2 regions of the Psychrobacillus sp. FSL W7-1493 genome follow, and region 2 is predicted to be linked to the other one. Evidence: riboswitches for the same ligand, from Rfam matches in the RefSeq annotation. Region 2 holds a riboswitch; the other holds the start of a gene.
The links. A riboswitch is a leader RNA that binds a small molecule or an ion and turns the genes downstream of it on or off. The one in region 2 is predicted to bind preQ1.

Region 1 (9,174 bases), 760 kb from region 2:
GGGACTAAGCAAGTTTATTTTATCGTAATACCGTAACGTTCTTACGGTGACTCCGGTCAATTCAGCAACTTTATTTATATGAAGCAATTCATCCTTCCTCCCTTTTGGTAAAGTATTGTAGAACATAGCCGACTCCTAATCCTATCAAGACTCCTGGAAATGCAGCATCGAAAATTAAACCAACACCTGCTCCTATAATAACGCAACCGTAAAGAATAATATCCCCTTGTTTCATTCTAACTCATTCCTCCCTTTTCTCGATTATATAAAATGACGTAACGTCAGCTTCAAGTGTTTTAATCAAAAACTCAGCTTTATTAAAAGTATTGGTTGATTCTTATTTTTAGTGACTGAATACATGAAAAAAGTGGCATGCTACGGGATGCGGAAGAAGGTAGGACATCACAACGACGCGCATAAGCGATTGGCGATGGCTTATTTCACAGACTGAGGAAAGCATATCCGGCTGGTGTGGAAATCAATTCTACTTTCTGATTTAAAAAATTCTTAGAGTCCAAAACTAAATGGAGATAACTCTTAAGACGAGAGAAAAGAGGGAGTTGAATGAAAGATATTGAGTAAATAATAGCGTAATGATAAAGCTTCACACTAAAAAAACTACCCCCATTGAGTGGTAGTTTTTTAGATGTATCTAATTAATATAATTTATGTCGAGGGGATCTGCAGTTAATATTGCTTCGGACGCGCATATAATTGTGTATTAAACGGGCATGTCTTCCCAACTCAGTATGGGGATTAACGAGGGGGCTAAGTCTTTTCAAGAATTCATGGTCACAGTCACATTTACCTCTTCCACTTTCATAACAAAGATCATGCATCATACAGGCAGCATCTACTTCGTTGACGGGCGCCCCTGGTCCACTACATCCTGGTCCACACCAATTATAACCTGGAAGACAAAAGCCACGTTTTCTCTTTCTTCTTTGTTGCAAACAAACACCCCCTTAATCTTTATGTATTAAGATATTCTTGAATGTAAATACGAATAAATACAAGCACCTAGCTGTCCAATTTTTATTTTTAAGACCATCAAAAAAGCAGTCTAAAAATAGACTGCTAAGTTAAAGAAAGTTTAAGTTAAATAAAGAATTCTTTTGAATAATGCATATTGAATAATTCGATCTGCAGACTTATTTGTAACGGTTTGAAAGAGATTAATGTTACCTTCTTTTAAGCTTAAGATAATGCCCTCCAATAAGTCTTCTAAAGTCATTGAACATAAGGAATAGTTTCTTTTGTCAGTCAACCTAAGTGTTTCTCCTTGAAGCAGTAGTTCAGTTGCCCATTCGTCTTGATAGATTCCCGAGGGTTTTTTGCTCCAGTTAGACTGCTCTTCCTGATGTATGGCCCATCTCTCATCCTCTAATATCGTGCTCATTATAGTTTCAATATTCTCTTCGGTAATAGAAATTGTTGCTTGTATTTCTTTATTGCTCGATTGTTGATTCATTTCCCCATCCCCTTACTTTGTTGTTCCGTACTAGTTAAATTTACTATTAATTCATAGAAAATAGAATAATCCAATTAGTGGTAACATAAAGGGAGTAGCGGATTATCTTTATCATTTAGCGTGCAAAGTTTTAGAAAAGTGTTTTCTTGTCCTACCTATGATCGGGAGGATACTACTAGGAAGCGAACAGGCTTGTCCGTCAAGTTATACCAGTAATGCAATAGATTTGCGTCAAACATCGTAGACTGCTGTTCCTTCAGTTCCATCTCCTGACTACCAACTACTACTGTTAATGTTCCTTCTACTACAAATAGAAACTCATGGCCGCTATGTGAGAATGCATTACCTTTATTTTCCCCTGGTTGTAGCGTAACAAAAATAGGTGCATAAGCCGCATCCTGTATACCATTGGATAAATCCTTATAGTAAAACTGTTGTCTAATTTCAGCTAATTCATCATGGGGAGTTACATCCGGAAAGAAAACGGTCGGATTGACTTTTAGGGCATCCGCTATTTTTTTTAGAGATTCTAACGTCACACTAGATTTTCCTCTTTCGACCTGTGAAAGGAAGCTAATCGATACATCCGTCATCTCGGCAAGTTCCTTTAGAGTGAGCTTACGTTCTTTTCTTAAGTCTTTTAGAATAGTACCTATTAAATTAGAAGACATATTATCTCTCCTTTTTTCTTCTCTATTATTTATCATACCTAGTAATGAGGTATCCCTCAATGATTCATATTAAATAACCATTGACAGAAAATTATAAACTATCTAAAATAAAAACAGGGAGAAATTAAAGTGTTACTTCAATTTTAAAGGGGAGATGAAAGATGGATCCAAAACAAATGAGGAAGGTCTGGATTGCTAGTTTAGTAGGAAGCTCCATTGAATGGTTTGATTACTTTTTATATGGTACAGTTGCCGCACTCGTTTTCAATCAAGTATTTTTTGTGACAGAGGAGCCAACTGTAGGATTATTGCTTTCCTATGCATCCTTTGCTTTAGCATTTTTTATCCGACCATTCGGTGGGATCATATTTAGTCATATCGGGGATAGGATTGGAAGAAAGAAAACATTAGTTATTACATTGAGTCTAATGGGAGTTGCGACTTTTGGGATGGGGCTACTACCTACATACCAAGCAATTGGTGTATGGGCTCCTATTCTATTAATCACCCTACGTTTAATCCAAGGACTGGGTATCGGCGGAGAATGGGGAGGTGCACTATTACTAGCAGTTGAATATGCACCAAAGGAAAAACGAGGTTTGTACGGTGCAATTCCACAAATGGGTGTAACAATCGGGATGGTAATGGGTACTGTTGCGTTGTCCATTATGACTCTATTACCTGAAGGTTCTTTCATGACATGGGGATGGCGTGTTCCATTTATCATGAGTGCGTTACTTGTTATTTTTGGCTTGTGGATCCGTAAAGGAATTGAAGAAACACCTTCCTTTAAAAGGGTACAGGAGTCAGGGGAGATTCCAAAGCTGCCTATTGCTGATACGTTAAAGTATCATTGGAAAGAGGTTATTATAGCTGTAGGGGCAAAGGTTGTTGAGACTGCACCTTTCTACATTTTTGGTACTTTTGTTGTTTCTTATGCTACTGCTGAGTTAGGTTTCTCACGTACTGCTGTATTAAATACGGTAATGGTAGCGACAATTGTGACGACTATTCTTATACCTATCATGGGTAGTCTGTCAGATAAAATCGGGCGGAAGAAGGTTTATGTGGCTGGAACGGTTGGGATGATTTTGTTTGCCTTCCCTTACTTTTGGATGCTTCAGCAGCAGTCACTTGTGTTACTAGTAGTTGCAACGATCATCGGGTTAGGAATTATTTGGGCACCGATTACAGCCGTGCTAGGAACGATGTTTTCAGAAATCTTTGACGCGAAGGTTCGTTATACAGGAATCACACTAGGCTACCAAATTGGAGCTGCCCTAGCTGGTGGAACAGCACCATTGATAGCTGCAAGTCTTATGCTACAGTTTAATGGATCCTATGTTCCAGTTGCATTTTATATTATTTTCACTGCTGTTATTTCTTTATTGGCCATTTGGGCAGTTAAGGATAGAAGCCAGCAAAATTTAGATGATGTAACTCCAGTAAATGCAGATGAATCATTCTCAAAGACAAATGAAAAAGAACTTAGTAAAGTATAATGATGTGAACATAAAGCTCGTCTTACGCTACTTTAGGCAAGGCGAGCTTGTATTTTTTAGGGAGGCTATAATGATGCTAGTGGTTAATGAACAGGAAATTATGTCTACATATAAGATGAAGGATGCAATAAAAGATATCAAAGAGATATTGGAAGCAAAAGCAGCAGAAAAATTAGCGAGTCCACATAGAACAGTAATTGAATTTCCACAACATGAAGCATCTGCGTTGTATATGCCAAGCGCTGATTTAATAGGGGAGGTGACAGCTGTAAAGGTAGTGACCATTTTCCCAAACAATCCTTCACAGGGAAAGCCTACTACACAGGGGATTGTCTTGCTGTCGGACGCAAAAAATGGAGAACATTTGGCCATGTTAAATGCTTCCTATTTAACAAGATTACGAACTGGAGCGCTTAGCGGTATTGCTACCGATTATCTCGCAAAAAAAGATTCGAAGGTGTTAACTGTAATAGGAACAGGAGCAATGGCATTTGAACAGGTACTTGCAGTTCTTGCAGTGAGAGATATAGAACGTATTGTGCTAGTTAATAGAACTATTTCAAAAGCAGAACAATTTGGCCAAAAGCTAGCAGATTTCGGGATTGATATTCCTTATGAAGTATTTAATGATGTTTCAGGAGCTGTAGGTGAGGCAGATATTATCTGCTGTGCAACGAGATCTAACGAGCCAGTCTTTAAAGGGAGTGACTTAAAACCGGGTACTCATATTAATGGAGTTGGCTCTTATCTACCTCATATGCTTGAAATGGATGTAGCTACGATAACCAAGTCCTCTAAAATTGTAGTAGATGATTTGGACGGGGTTAAGGGCGAGGCAGGGGAACTCATGCATGCAGTAGAGATTGGCGAATGGTCCTTCGATCAAGTTTATGGAGATATAGGAGCACTTGTTACTGGTGCGGTGAAGGGACGACAGCATGAAGAAGAAATAACATTATTTAAATCTGTCGGTGCAGCATACTATGATTTAGCAGTTGCAAAAGGTGTTTTTGTAAAAGCAAGGGAACATAATATTGGTACAGAAATAGAGGTATAAAAAGAAGTCCGAGTAGCAAATTATGCTGTTCGGCCTTTTCTAATTGTGTAGAAAACTATAAAATTCTGAAACCTGTTCTCGCATTTCTACATTTGCCTGTCGGGGCAGGGATAGGCGCCTGCGCTTTTCTTGTTGTCTAGCTCCGGCGCCTTGCCCCTCGGGGTCAAATGGATAAAAGCTCCGGTGGCTGAGGAACTGCCTCCTCGCATTTCTCCATTTGCCTGTCGGGGCAGGGATAGGCGCCTGCGCTTTTCTTGTTGTCTAGCTTCAGCGCCTTGCCCCTCGGGGTCAAATGGGAAAATACTGCGGTGGCTGAGGACCTGCCTCCTCGCATTTTCCCATTTGCCTGTCGGGGCAGGGATAGGCGCCTATGCTTTTCTGATTGACTTCTATTTTTTTACATGATAAAATTATCTCGAATTAAAGATATTTAAATTAAAGATAAAATAGGAGGATTATAAATGAATCACTTAAAAGGTATACATCATGTGACTGCTATTACAAGCAGTGCAGAAGAAAACTATAAATTTTTTACTTACGTATTAGGTATGCGATTAGTAAAGAAAACAGTAAATCAGGATGACATTCAAACCTATCATTTATTCTTTGCAGATGATGTTGGTGGAGCAGGAACAGATATGACATTTTTTGATTTCCCAGGAATCCCTAAAGGCACCCATGGGACGAATGAGATTTATAAAACGGCTTTTCGTGTTCCAACCGATGCATCTTTAGATTATTGGGAGAAACGCTTTGACCGTTTAAATGTGAAACACACAGGTATTCAAGAGCAATTCGGAGTGAAGGTTCTATCTTTTGTAGACTTTGACGACCAGCAATACGAATTGATTTCGGATGAGAACAATAGAGGTGTAGAGTCTGGTACTCCTTGGCAAAAAGGACCAATACCCTTAGAGCATGCCATTACTGGTTTAGGTCCCATTCATATTCGCATTGCACAGTTTGACTACATGAAGGAAGTACTAGAAAAAGTATTACTGTTTAAGGAAATTGCGCAAGAGGGTGATCTTCACTTATTTGAGGTTGGAGAAGGTGGAAATGGAGCACGCGTCATTATTGAGAAAAATGTTATCCTACCACCAGGTCGTCAAGGCTTCGGAACAGTACATCATGCTGCATTCCGAGTGGAAGATAGAGCAGTGTTAGATGAGTGGACAGAGCGAATGGAAAGCTTTGGATTCCATACTTCTGGGTTTGTAGATCGCTTCTTCTTCCAATCTTTATATGCTCGAGTGGCAGACGGGATATTATTTGAATTTGCTACGGACGGTCCCGGCTTTATGGGAGACGAGTCTTATGAGACTTTGGGAGAAAAACTTTCCTTACCTCCATTCTTAGAATCAAAACGTGCCCAAATTGAAGGCCTAGTAAGACCTATAGATACGGTAAGAAGTACAATTGAGTTTAAAAAAGAGTAAATTGAAAAAGGTCATTTCCTTTGTAGGAAGTGACCTTAAAATAAGCCCCCAAATTCTGAGAAGAAAATGGGGGCTCATTTTTTATATTAGTTCCTTAAATTTTAAACGTTTATTTAAGGCAAGCATTAATGGTATGCCTACTGCCATTACCACAAATTCACCTAAAGCAACTGTATACCACGTGTAATAAAAAGGATTAGCAATATTGAATGCAAAATATAGTTCAATATCGAACGCAAGATGCAATTCAATGGCAATTATGAACATAGTAAATGTAAATAAAATGGTGTTTAAAATCATATGCCATAGTTGATTCTTTACGAACTTCCCTATCAGTATACTAATAGATAGAGTGATAATGGAATGTCCTACTCCAAAAGTTAAATCGTAGAGTCCTAATGGAGAGAAAAGGTTTGTAATAAAAACACCAATTACAATTCCAAAGAAATACTTTTTGTTGAATATTATGAGGTGATTAAACATCTCGGATATCCGAAACTGAAAAGCACCAAATGCGATAGGAGCCACTAGCATAGAGACAGCTACATATAAAGCTGCAATAATTCCACTTGTAGCAATTGTTTTTATGTTCATATTCATTTCTCCTTAGTTTTTTTCCGTGGGAGGTTCTCGAACCACGTTTAATTTATCGAACAATCCATAATAATAGGCTAATAGAGGTAGGATGTCAAGAAGTTCCAAGCTATTGTTAGTTTAAAGATTAACATGAGTCATATAAAAAACCATGAAGAGGCAGGTGCCCTCTCATGGTTTAACAAGTAATTTTTATAATGATTTGTCACGAAGGAAATTTTGAACTATATGCTTATCTTCTTCATATGTTTTAAGTGTATAGCCTTCTTTCTGGAGCCATTCAATAATAAGAGGGAGTGCTTTAGTAGTTTGGCTTCTATCATGAAGGAGTATAATGATATCTTTATCCCCCGATTTGTACGCTTTCTCTGTTTCCAATTGGACGTTTTTAACGATTTCTTTATATTGCTTATCCGTATATCTCCAGTCATTTGTGTCCACATCCCAATCCCAAAGCTTATAATTTTGTTTAATCAGTTTATCCTTCATGGCTGTTGTTACATGTGGCTTGCTTCCGTAAGGTACACGAATCAGCCTTGGATTGTGCCCCGTCATCTGTTCGATCAGGCTAACACCGCTATTAATTTCTTGTATAAAGGATTCTGCACTTTTGTAAACCTTAGTCTTGTCATGCGTCATGCTATGTGTCCCAATATAATGTCCATTCTTTGCTACAGCTTTCACAATGGATTCATGTGCCTTCATATGCTTTCCTAAAAAAAAGAATGTGCCACTAACCTCGTATTGCTTAAGGGTTTGAAGGTTAATAGTCGTAAACTCATTTGGCCCATCATCAAAGGTTAGGTAAACGTTAGCTTTCTTTGGTGAGGGGAAAACGGGAGGACGGCTATCTTCTATTTTCTTATTTAGTAATCTGTTAATATGCTTTTCTACAACTGTATGATCCACAGCTGAATTGCTTTCAGTGGCGAGACTAACCGATGGAAATGGTAGAATAAAAACTAGTAATGTCAGACTGAAGGATAATAGAAGCTTTATCATATTGGAATCACCTATTTTCTTTCTACGAGTTTTATATGACTGCAATATTTAAATATATTCAACTCAAACACCATATAGAATAAAAAATGATTATTTTTAAAAGGGGTCTTAAAATGGAATTGCTGAAAACGTTCGACCATAGAGGAAATGTTACGGGAGTGGCTACTCGTGAGGAAATACATAGGTTAGGACTTTGGCATGAAACCTTCCATTGCTGGATTGTCTGTAGAGAAGAAGGAGTGGATTACATCTATCTCCAGCTAAGAAGTGATAAGAAAAAAGATTACCCAAGCTTATTGGATATTACGGCGGCGGGTCATTTATTATCAATAGAATCAGTAGAAGACGGGATCAGAGAGGTAGAAGAGGAACTAGGGATCGAAGTGGCTTTTAGAGAGCTGGAGTCCTTAGGGGTAATAGGCTACACGATTATCTCAGAGAAGTTAATCGATAAGGAGTTTGCTCATACCTTTGTTTATAAAGCTACTCCCACATGGGATGCATTTACATTACAAACAGAAGAGGTAGCTGGAATTGTTAGAACCAAGTTTTCTTCTTTTATGGGGCTATGGAAGGATGACGTAGAATCTATAAAGATAGAAGGAATACTGGTCGACGAGCAAGGAGTAAGGAGTAGAATAGAAAAAAATGTAGGTAAGGAGAGCTTTGTGCCTCATCCATTAGATTACTTTGAAAAAGTTCTAGAGAGAATAGAGGAAAAGCTAAGGCTTACTCACTGAAGTCTAAAGGAGGATGGGACAGAACTCTCCTCAACATAAAATATAATTGTTTTCCGTTACGACGGACGCTTTACAGGAGAACGGCTTAATCTCCTCGTCGCTTTGCTCCTGCTTGGGATTTCTGCACGTGCTGTCCACTTGGAGTCGGCGCCTCCTTTCCAAACAATAGGGTGGAGAGATGTCTTACAGTAATTCAGTTGGCTTTGAAATGGAAAAAAACGTAAAATCGACATCTTGATTTTACGTTTTTTAAATTTATTTACAAGTTTTGTCCATTCTCTTAGATTTTTAAAAACCAAATAGTTGAAGAATAATCCAGCTTGATGCGTAAAATACCATAAACTGAACCCCAGCTCCAATACCTAAAATACGATTTAAAAGTCCGCCTACTGTAGCAACTGTAAGTGTTAACACAATCCCTACAAGCTGAGCTTCATGGTAAGCTAATAAACATGCTAGCCCAATAAACATTGCAATAATTGCTTCTTGACTAACGTATTTTAAGACTAGGACTGATGCTTTACGTGCATAGTTCATCGAAAATGGATATGCAATTAAAGAAGCAACTGTAATTCCGATTAAACCAAAAATAAAGAAATCCCACGACGTTAAATAGGTGTGTAGATTATTTATTGGTTCTACTGTAAAAACGGGTGGAGCATTAAACAAAGGAGAAGCTGGTCCCAGAGCCACAGGGC
Region 2 (9,174 bases):
ACTTAGTAGTTCTTAATAAAATAATGTGCAAGTTGGTAAAGGGGATAGAATGACATAATTCAGTTTTCTTTCATACAATACCTAGGGGTGAAAAAATGGCTAGAGTTAAATACCGAGATAAAGACATTGATCTCATGGCAAGGATGATGAGAGCGGAAGCCGAGGGTGAAGGGAAACAAGGGATGTTATATGTTGGTAATGTAATTGTAAACCGCGCTAAAGCTGATTGTTTGGACTTTAATGATGTAAGAACTATTGAGGATGTCATTTTTCAGGTACAAGGAGGAAATTATTCTTTTGAAGCCGTTCAAAAAGGTAATTTGTTTTATGAAAGAGCGAGAACTACTGAAAAAAAGTTAGCAAAACAAGCTTTGGATTATTGGAGAGAACACCCAGCGAAATATGCACTGTGGTATTTTAATCCATTCGGTCCTTGTCCTCCGACTTGGTATGGTCAACCTTTTTCTGGTCAATATAAAGACCATTGCTTTTATGAACCAGCAGCTGGAACATGCGAAAGCGTTTATATAGGCTAGTAAAAAAATCTCATAGATCCGCCGAGATAAACGATTCAAAAGTAAGTGCGATTATAAATTAAATAAAAAATAAGGTCGATTTTCTACGTTAATAGAAAATCGACCTTTTATTAGTTTATACATACTATTATTGTGCTGTTAATCCGCCATCGATTACGAATTCTGAACCTGTTGAGTAGCTAGACTCGTCAGAAGCTAAGAATAGTACCATATTAGAGACTTCTTCTGGCTGTGCAACACGTTTTAATGGAATGTGTTTAGCAAATGCTTCAACCGCTGCTTTTGTATCTTCTTGTACCACCATTGGTGTCGCGATTACACCTGGATGTACAGAGTTTACGCGAATGCCCATTGGCGCTAAGTTAATTGCAGCTGCTTTTGTCATACCACGTACTGCAAATTTCGTATCAGTATAACCTACTGCACCAGCAACTAAGCCGTTCATGGAAGAAATGTTGACGATTGAACCTCCACCAGCTTTCATCATGGAAGCAACTACAGTTTTCATACCTAAGAATACGGACACTTGGTTAATGTCTACGATACGACGGTATTCTTCTACTGTAATATCAAGCATATTTTTTGCCATCGTAATACCGGCATTATTTACTAATACATTTACTGGACCAAATGCTTCTTCTGTTTTAGCAATAACTGTTGCCCAATCTTCTTCAGATGTTACATTTTGTTTAACAAAAAGGGCATTTTCGCCTAATTCAGCTGCGAATGCTTTTCCTTTTTCTTCATTTAAATCTGTTAAAACAACTTTTGCACCTTGTTCAATGAATAATTTTGCATGTGCTGCTCCCATGCCTTGTGCAGCACCTGTAATAATTGCGACTTTACCTGTTAAACGACTCATGTAAATTGCCCCCTAAAATAGATTCATATAAAGTGATAGTTGACTATCACTTTTTATATTTACTAGTAAACAACTTTCTTGTTTGAATGTCAATTCAAATGTCCGTTGCTGTTACTTACTATGGTTGAATATAGCGTAAAAATACATCCTTCATCACCAAAAGCTGCTTGTCCGCAGAAAGTAACTTCGATAGGTTGGAATCATGCTTTGTTAGGCTTGATTTATAAGTAAAGATGCTAAAATTTTGCACCATTGTCATGACAAATACATCCAAATCAATTTCTGACCTTAACGAGCCATCCAGCTTGCCCTGCTCACTTATAGTTAATAAAACTCGGGCTAAATTGCTGCGTGCCGATAAATACTCAGCATATTGCTCCGGTGATTCTTCAGCTATCTTTTCATATAAATCAAAGGAATCGAAGTACTTTGCTAAACGTAACTGCGGATCCTTTATGATGCCCATATAATACTCTAAAATTTGCTCAATTTTTTCATATGCCGTTATAGGCTGTTCGATAATCTGCCCAATATCCGTGGCCATTTCATCTGTAATTGCATTCGTAGCCGCAATTATCAAATACTCTTTTTTAGGAAAGTAACGGAATAACGTTGCGATCCCAACTCCAGAAGCAGTCGCTACATCTTGCATTTGTACATGTTGGACGCCCTGTTCCAAGAATAAGCTCTTGGCAGTCTGGATAATGTTTTGACGGCGTTGGTGTTTTTGTTGTTCTCGTTTACTCATTATTAATAATCACTCCAGCTATTTTTCATAGAATGATTGTACCATGCTTTATAGGAAGTTTTCGGGTCTACAGAATGACTGCAAGACTTTTCTTAAGATTATGCGCTTGTTGGATAAGAGGACAAAATGACATGAGTCTTAAATGCAGATTAGTGTTGAAAACTTACCACAAGGAAGTGCTGTTAAGTAAAAGATTAAGGAATTCTAATCCTTTTCTTTTGACTTTTATTTTCTCAAAACGCAGTATGCCCATTTCTCTTGGACACTATAAATGTTGTAGAGTGGTATTGATAACGAACTATTTTCATACCTTAATGGTTGACTGAAAATCAAATGTATAGAATAATAAAACTATACATTAGAATTATTACAACATAATTTTAATACTTGATAGAAATAATACATAGGAGGCTATAAATCATGGCATTAATAGGTAAAGAAATTGCACCATTCGCTGCAAAAGCATTCCAACAAGGTGAATTCATCGACGTATCTTCTGAAAATTTCAAAGGCAAATGGTCAGTAGTATGCTTCTATCCTGCAGATTTCACTTTCGTATGTCCTACAGAGCTAGAAGACCTACAAAATGAGTATGCAACATTAAAATCTTTAGGGGTTGAAGTTTACTCTGTATCAACTGACACTCACTTCACACATAAAGCTTGGCATGATACTTCCGATACTATCGGCAAAATCGAATATATAATGATTGGTGATCCATCTCACACAATCTCTAAAGCATTTGATGTATTAAATGAAGAGGATGGCTTAGCAGAGCGCGGTACTTTCATCATTGACCCAGAAGGTATTGTACAAGCTTACGAAATTAACGCTGGTGGTATTGGTCGTGACGCATCTACGTTAGTAAACAAAATAAAAGCAGCTCAATATGTTCGCAACAATCCAGGCGAAGTTTGCCCAGCTAAATGGCAAGAAGGCGGCGAAACTTTAACTCCAAGCTTAGACCTAGTTGGTAAAATCTAAGTTTCTAAGCTATATAAACTAGAGCAAGATTTAAGCGGCAAGTGCCTGTTATGAAATTATTTTCAGACAGCCTTGTCGCTATTTTTTATTAGAATTATAAAGAAAAAAGAAATACGCGTATTAAAAAAAGATGAATAGAGGTGAAGGGCTGCTCGTTGAGAATAACAGATTGATTTATTATTGAATTATAGTTATTGAATTATCTGAATATAATATTTCATTATTTCAGCGACAGCGAAATTTATGCTAATAGATGCAAACTTAAAAGCTCAGTTACAACAGTACTTAGCATTATTAGAAGGTGAGATAGTTATCAAAGTAAGCGTAAGCGACGATAAAGTATCTAATGACATGCTTGAGCTTGTAACAGAGTTAGAAAATATGTCTCAGCTTATTACCGTACAACATGCATTACTAGAGCGTACTCCTAGCTTTAGCATTAATAAGGTGGGGGAGGAGTCAGGTGTAACATTCGCAGGCTTACCACTTGGCCATGAATTTACATCATTAGTACTAGCCTTATTGCAAGTTTCAGGTCGTGCTCCTAAGATAGATGAGGCTGTGATTAAACGCATTCAAGCCATTAAGAAACCTATGAAATTTGAAACGTACGTGAGCCTGACTTGTCACAATTGCCCAGACGTTGTACAGGCATTGAATATCATGTCTGTGTTAAATCCAAATATCTCAAACACAATGGTTGAAGGTGGCGCGTTCCAAGACGAAATTAAAGAACGAGACATTATGGCTGTACCCACTGTCTATATGAACGGTGAGAACTTCGGTGGTGGTCGTATGGAGCTTGAAGATATATTAAACAAGCTTGGAGAAGTGTCAGACGGGTCTGAATTCCAAGACGTTGAGCCGTTCGATGTATTGGTAGTTGGTGGTGGTCCGGCAGGTGCCTCTGCAGCAATCTACTCCGCTCGTAAAGGTATTCGTACAGGTATAGTAGCGGAGCGCTTTGGTGGTCAAGTAAATGACACATTGGCTATTGAGAACATTATTGGTACGAGAGCTACAGAAGGTCCACAATTTGTTTCAAGCTTAGAGGCACATGTAGCGGATTACAATGTAGATATTATGAAATCCCAACGAGTTACAAGTATTGCTCGTAACGAGATGGTAGAAGTAACATTAGAAAACGGTGCAGTATTGAAAGGAAAAACAGTTATTCTTTCAACAGGGGCACGCTACCGTCAATTAGGTGTACCAGGCGAGCAAGAATTTAAAAATAAAGGCGTAGCATATTGCCCGCATTGTGATGGTCCAATCTTCAAAGGGAAAGATGTGGCTGTAGTTGGCGGTGGAAATTCTGGAGTTGAAGCAGCAATTGACTTAGCGGGAATTGTGAACCATGTTTACCTATTACAACGGAATGCAGAGCTAAAGGCTGATACAGTATTACAAGAGCGTTTACATAGTCTATCTAATGTAACGGTTTTAACAAATGCCTTAACACAAGAAATTACAGGTACAGATAAAGTGAACGGGTTAACTTATTTGGATGTTGTGTCTGGTAAAGAAGAGCATATTGAGCTACAAGGGGTTTTCGTACAAATTGGTCTACTACCGAACACAGAATTTTTAAAAGGTATAATTGATTTAAATCAAAATAATGAAATCATTATTAATAAGCACGGTGCGACAAGCATGCCTGGCGTATTCGCAGCAGGTGACTGTACGGATACGGTATACAAGCAAATCATCATTTCAATGGGTTCAGGGGCAACAGCTGCACTTGGATCATTTGATTATTTGATACGTAACACGACGCCTCAATTAGTTAGTCGGTAATGCTTCATAAATTTCCGTCCTATCTAATAACGAGCCCAAAAAGTGTTATTTTTCAATTTGACATTTATCTCCACGTATTATATTATTTTTTTAGATAAATACCTGAAATTTTTCAGGAGAGGTTCATAGCAGATACCCTCTATAAAAAACTATGGATACATGACGAAAAAGCCATGTCCATAACTGGACATGGCTTTTTTGTTTTAATCCTGTAAAGTTTTATAGAAAATGTCTCAACCTCTCCTTGAAAAGATTTGGTATTACTTTTCAAGGGGGTTTTTTTATGTCTGGCCGAAAGTCAGCTGAAGGATTAGAAGATTTAACCTTATTAGGAAATCAAAAAGTGCAATATGCATTTAACTATGCGCCTGAAGTATTAGAATCAGTGGACAATCTACATTCTAATCGAGATTATTTTGTGAAGTTTAATTGTCCAGAGTTTACGAGTCTATGTCCAATAACGCAACAACCTGATTTTGCCACTATGTATATTTCATACATCCCAGATAAAAAAATAGTGGAAAGTAAATCGTTGAAGCTATACTTATTTAGCTTTAGAAACCATGGTGATTTCCACGAGGATTGTGTGAATATTATTATGAATGATTTAATCCAACTGCTAGATCCTAGGTATATTGAGGTTTGGGGGAAATTCACACCACGTGGAGGTATCTCCATTGATCCGTGGTGCAACTATGGACGACCAGGAACAAAATATGAGGAGATTGCGAGCTACCGTTTAATGAACCATGACCTTAATCCTGAAAATATTGATAATCGATAAATGGAATGGAATAGGAACTTCTTACTCCTAGACGATTACTTATAAATGAAAATTAATTAAATAAATCCTTGTTAGCAAGGAAGAGGTTATTAGCGACCCTCTTAAAAAAACTAAGATGAAAACAGCACTTCTCTTAGCGTGCTGTTTTTTCGTCGTGAAGGAGATTTATACATGAAACAGAGTAAAGCACTTATTGTATTTAGTGGAGGACAAGATAGTACGACTTGTTTGTTCTGGGCGATTGAAAATTTTGCAGAAGTGGTGGCCGTGACCTTTGATTATGGTCAAAGACATCGTCTAGAGATTGACTGTGCAAAAGAAATAGCAAAAGAGCTTGGCATCGAACATCATGTGCTAGATATGTCATTACTAAATCAGCTTGCAGCTAATGCATTGACACGCGAGGAGATAAAAATTGAAGAAAGGGCTAAAGGTGAGCTACCTTCAACATTTGTTCCCGGAAGAAATCTGCTTTTTCTTTCATTTGCTGGTGTCTTAGCTAGTCAGGTAGGAGCAAACCATATCGTGACAGGGGTTTGTGAAACAGACTTTAGTGGGTATCCCGATTGTCGTGACGTTTTTATCAAATCGATGAATATGACATTAAATTTATCAATGGATAGTTCCTTTGTCATTCATACACCATTAATGTGGATCAACAAGGCACAAACATGGGAGCTAGCAGATTCACTTGGTGTATTTGAGTATGTGAGAGAAAGAACTTTAACCTGTTATAACGGGATCATTGCAGATGGTTGTGGAGAGTGCCCAGCATGTAAATTACGTGAAAATGGGCTTGAGGAGTATTTAAATACTAAGCGAGAACTTGCGGAAAAGAATATATAAATGTTACTAGCCTTTACAGAGTTAGTGATATTTAAAGGAGAAGCATAATGAGAATATTATTGTATTTATTATCTATTGTTATTGCAAATGTGGTGACGGCTAGATTTGCACCGTTAGAGTTTGGCATGTTTATCGTTCCTATGGGGACGCTTTTTGTTGGAGCAACCTTTATATTTCGAGATCTTGTGCAAAATAAATATGGTAGAGCTAAAACATATTTATTTATCTTCTTAGCGTTACTCTTATCAGGGACTGCATCATTTGCACTTGGAGATACTTTAATGATTGTGGCAGCATCTGCTTTATCTTTTGTAATCGCCGAGACAGCAGATACAGAAATCTATACACGCTTAAAGTTACCAATGGCGTGGAGAGTTTTTTACAGTGGGATTGTGGGAGGTCTTCTTGACTCTGTTGTTTTTGTAATCGTTGGATTGAGTCCACTTGGAGCAGGATTTATACCGTGGGAAGCTGTGCCTGCAGCAATTGTCGGCCAAGTAGTTGTGAAAACAGTCATTCAAATGATAGGTGCCTTGATACTGAACCAAGGGCTTGCTCTGAAAGCAAGGCGTCTAAGGGAGGTATAAAGGATTAGGCTTAGCTTCTAGGCTAGGCTAGATTTACGAATAAAGAATGCATTAACGCGATTTTATATAAAAAAGAGCCGATTTAGGAGATATTCTTGAATCGGCTCTTTTGAGAGAGAAGAAAACAATAGTTTAGTGTTCATGTTTTTCCTCTTCTCTCTCTTTTTTTATTTCTTCTATTTGCTTCATCTGTTCGTGGTACTCGTTCTCCACATCTGAAGTAGCTGGGAGGAAGGATTCTTCGTTAAAGTCGATTCTCTTTCCGTATCGAATCATTTCATAAATAATCATGCCGTTGTTCGGTTTACCATTAGTCGTAATCATGGGTACTATATCAAATAACAAATAATAGAATGCGTAGAAAACAAAGCGATCCCAAAATGTTTTATATTCTGCAGCCCAGCCGTTGGCGATTAAGAAGTTAATGAGGAGGGCAATAATCAGGTTAACCAATATTGGTCCAGAATAAATGCTAACATAAGCAAACTTACTTTTACGCTTTAAGTCATCATATGAAAACCAGCTATACAAATGATAGTACTTGCGTATATCAATCATTCCAATTTTAAAGAGCCTGGGTCCGGAACCGATTGTGAGCCGTGGTTTTACTACTCCGAATAACCAGCTAACGATTAAATAACCGGATTCTCGCAGAAATACGACCACAGGCAAGATGATAAATGCAGAAATAATCAGTGACAAGAGGTCAGATAGTCCAAACATAAAAACATCACATCCTAAGCTCAACTCGTAAGTATATTAGATACCCAGAATAAAATATTTAAATCCTCCAAACATTAATTGGGAAATATTACATTGTGCTTTTTGACTTGGAAGTCAAGATTTGCTTCGAGATAACTATTTTGAATAACCTATTCCAATAAGAAAACGCAAACCTTTGATGTTCAAAGGATTGCGCTTTTATTTTGTCTATTTAAACAAATTAATTGTAGTAATAATAATCGGCATACCAAACACGTCTATTAAGAAGGCGCCAACGATTGGTACTATTAAGAACGCCTTTCGGGATGGTCCAAATTTTGAAACTACTGCTGACATATTGGCCATTGCGTTAGGTGTTGCTCCGAGCCCATGGCCAAGGAAGCCTGCTACCATAATGGCAGCATCATAATTTTTTCCTAATAAACGGAAAAGAACGATTACCGCGAATAATACAATGAAGATTACTTGCGCTAATATGATGACAAACAACGGAAGGGCTAAGTCTGCTACTTCCCAGAGCTTGATGCTCATCAGTGCCATAGATAGGAAAATACCAAGAGAGATATCTCCTATTAAATTAATTTCCTTCATATTAATTAAATCAGGATTAAAACGGTCTAAAATGTTACGAACAATTACAGCTACGAACATAGCCCCTACATAGCCCGGTAAAACAAAACCAGTCATATTAGAGAACCATTCACCAACATATGTACCAACAGCCATACAGAAGGTAATTAAGAAGACTTGTACCATAAAAGATTTCTCGGTAATTTCGTGCTGTGCTTTTTCTACATATTCTTCTGTTTCTTCAGAAGCTGGCTTTAAGTTGAACTTGCGTATTAAATATTGAACGACTGGACCACCAACAAGAGCACCAGCAATTAAACCACATGTAGCGGCAGCCATACCAATTGATATAGCAGACGGAATTCCAAGGCTTTCAATGGTTTCTCCATATGCAGCAGCAGCTCCATGTCCCCCCTCCATGGAAACAGCTCCTGCCATCACACCAATCAGAGGGTGAATATCCATTACTTTTGCCAATGAGACACCAATTACGTTTTGCATTAAAGCTAGAAATCCACAAGCTAACCAATATATGACGAGTAGTTTTCCGCCTAATTTTACAAGCTTAAAGCTTGCCCCTAATCCAATTGTTGTGAAAAAGGTAATCATGAAAATAGACTGAAGGGAAGTGTCTAATGTTATATCAAGAATGTCGAAACTTTTTAACACCGTTGCTAAAATCGCAAAGATTAAGCCGCCAACTACCGGTGCTGGAATACAAAAACGGTTTAACCATC

Region 1: linked by a shared signal. The riboswitch ahead of MKX96_RS04170 (QueT transporter family protein) and the one ahead of queF (preQ(1) synthase) in region 2 are both predicted to bind preQ1.

The regions. Positions count from the first base shown of each region.
Region 1 is NZ_JBBOSB010000001.1:840,106-849,279, forward strand. Features, by position in the region: gene MKX96_RS04130 (MerR family transcriptional regulator) at 1-87, opposite strand, end outside; gene MKX96_RS04135 (hypothetical protein) at 89-235, opposite strand; gene MKX96_RS04140 (phospholipase) at 657-953, opposite strand; gene MKX96_RS04145 (hypothetical protein) at 1,094-1,471, opposite strand; gene MKX96_RS04150 (helix-turn-helix domain-containing protein) at 1,627-2,142, opposite strand; gene MKX96_RS04155 (MFS transporter) at 2,304-3,644, shown strand; gene MKX96_RS04160 (ornithine cyclodeaminase family protein) at 3,718-4,701, shown strand; gene MKX96_RS04165 (ring-cleaving dioxygenase) at 5,163-6,140, shown strand; gene MKX96_RS04170 (QueT transporter family protein) at 6,222-6,734, opposite strand; PreQ1 riboswitch class I at 6,741-6,785, opposite strand; gene MKX96_RS04175 (polysaccharide deacetylase family protein) at 6,927-7,736, opposite strand; gene MKX96_RS04180 (NUDIX hydrolase) at 7,850-8,476, shown strand; gene MKX96_RS04185 (tripartite tricarboxylate transporter permease) at 8,765-9,174, opposite strand, start outside.
Region 2 is NZ_JBBOSB010000001.1:80,533-89,706, forward strand. Features, by position in the region: gene MKX96_RS00395 (cell wall hydrolase) at 96-536, shown strand; gene MKX96_RS00400 (glucose 1-dehydrogenase) at 664-1,398, opposite strand; gene MKX96_RS00405 (TetR/AcrR family transcriptional regulator) at 1,517-2,146, opposite strand; gene ahpC (alkyl hydroperoxide reductase subunit C) at 2,567-3,130, shown strand; gene ahpF (alkyl hydroperoxide reductase subunit F) at 3,374-4,927, shown strand; PreQ1 riboswitch class I at 5,040-5,086, shown strand; gene queF (preQ(1) synthase) at 5,211-5,711, shown strand; gene queC (7-cyano-7-deazaguanine synthase QueC) at 5,883-6,557, shown strand; gene MKX96_RS00430 (VUT family protein) at 6,605-7,144, shown strand; gene MKX96_RS00435 (hypothetical protein) at 7,277-7,867, opposite strand; gene gltS (sodium/glutamate symporter) at 8,075-9,174, opposite strand, start outside.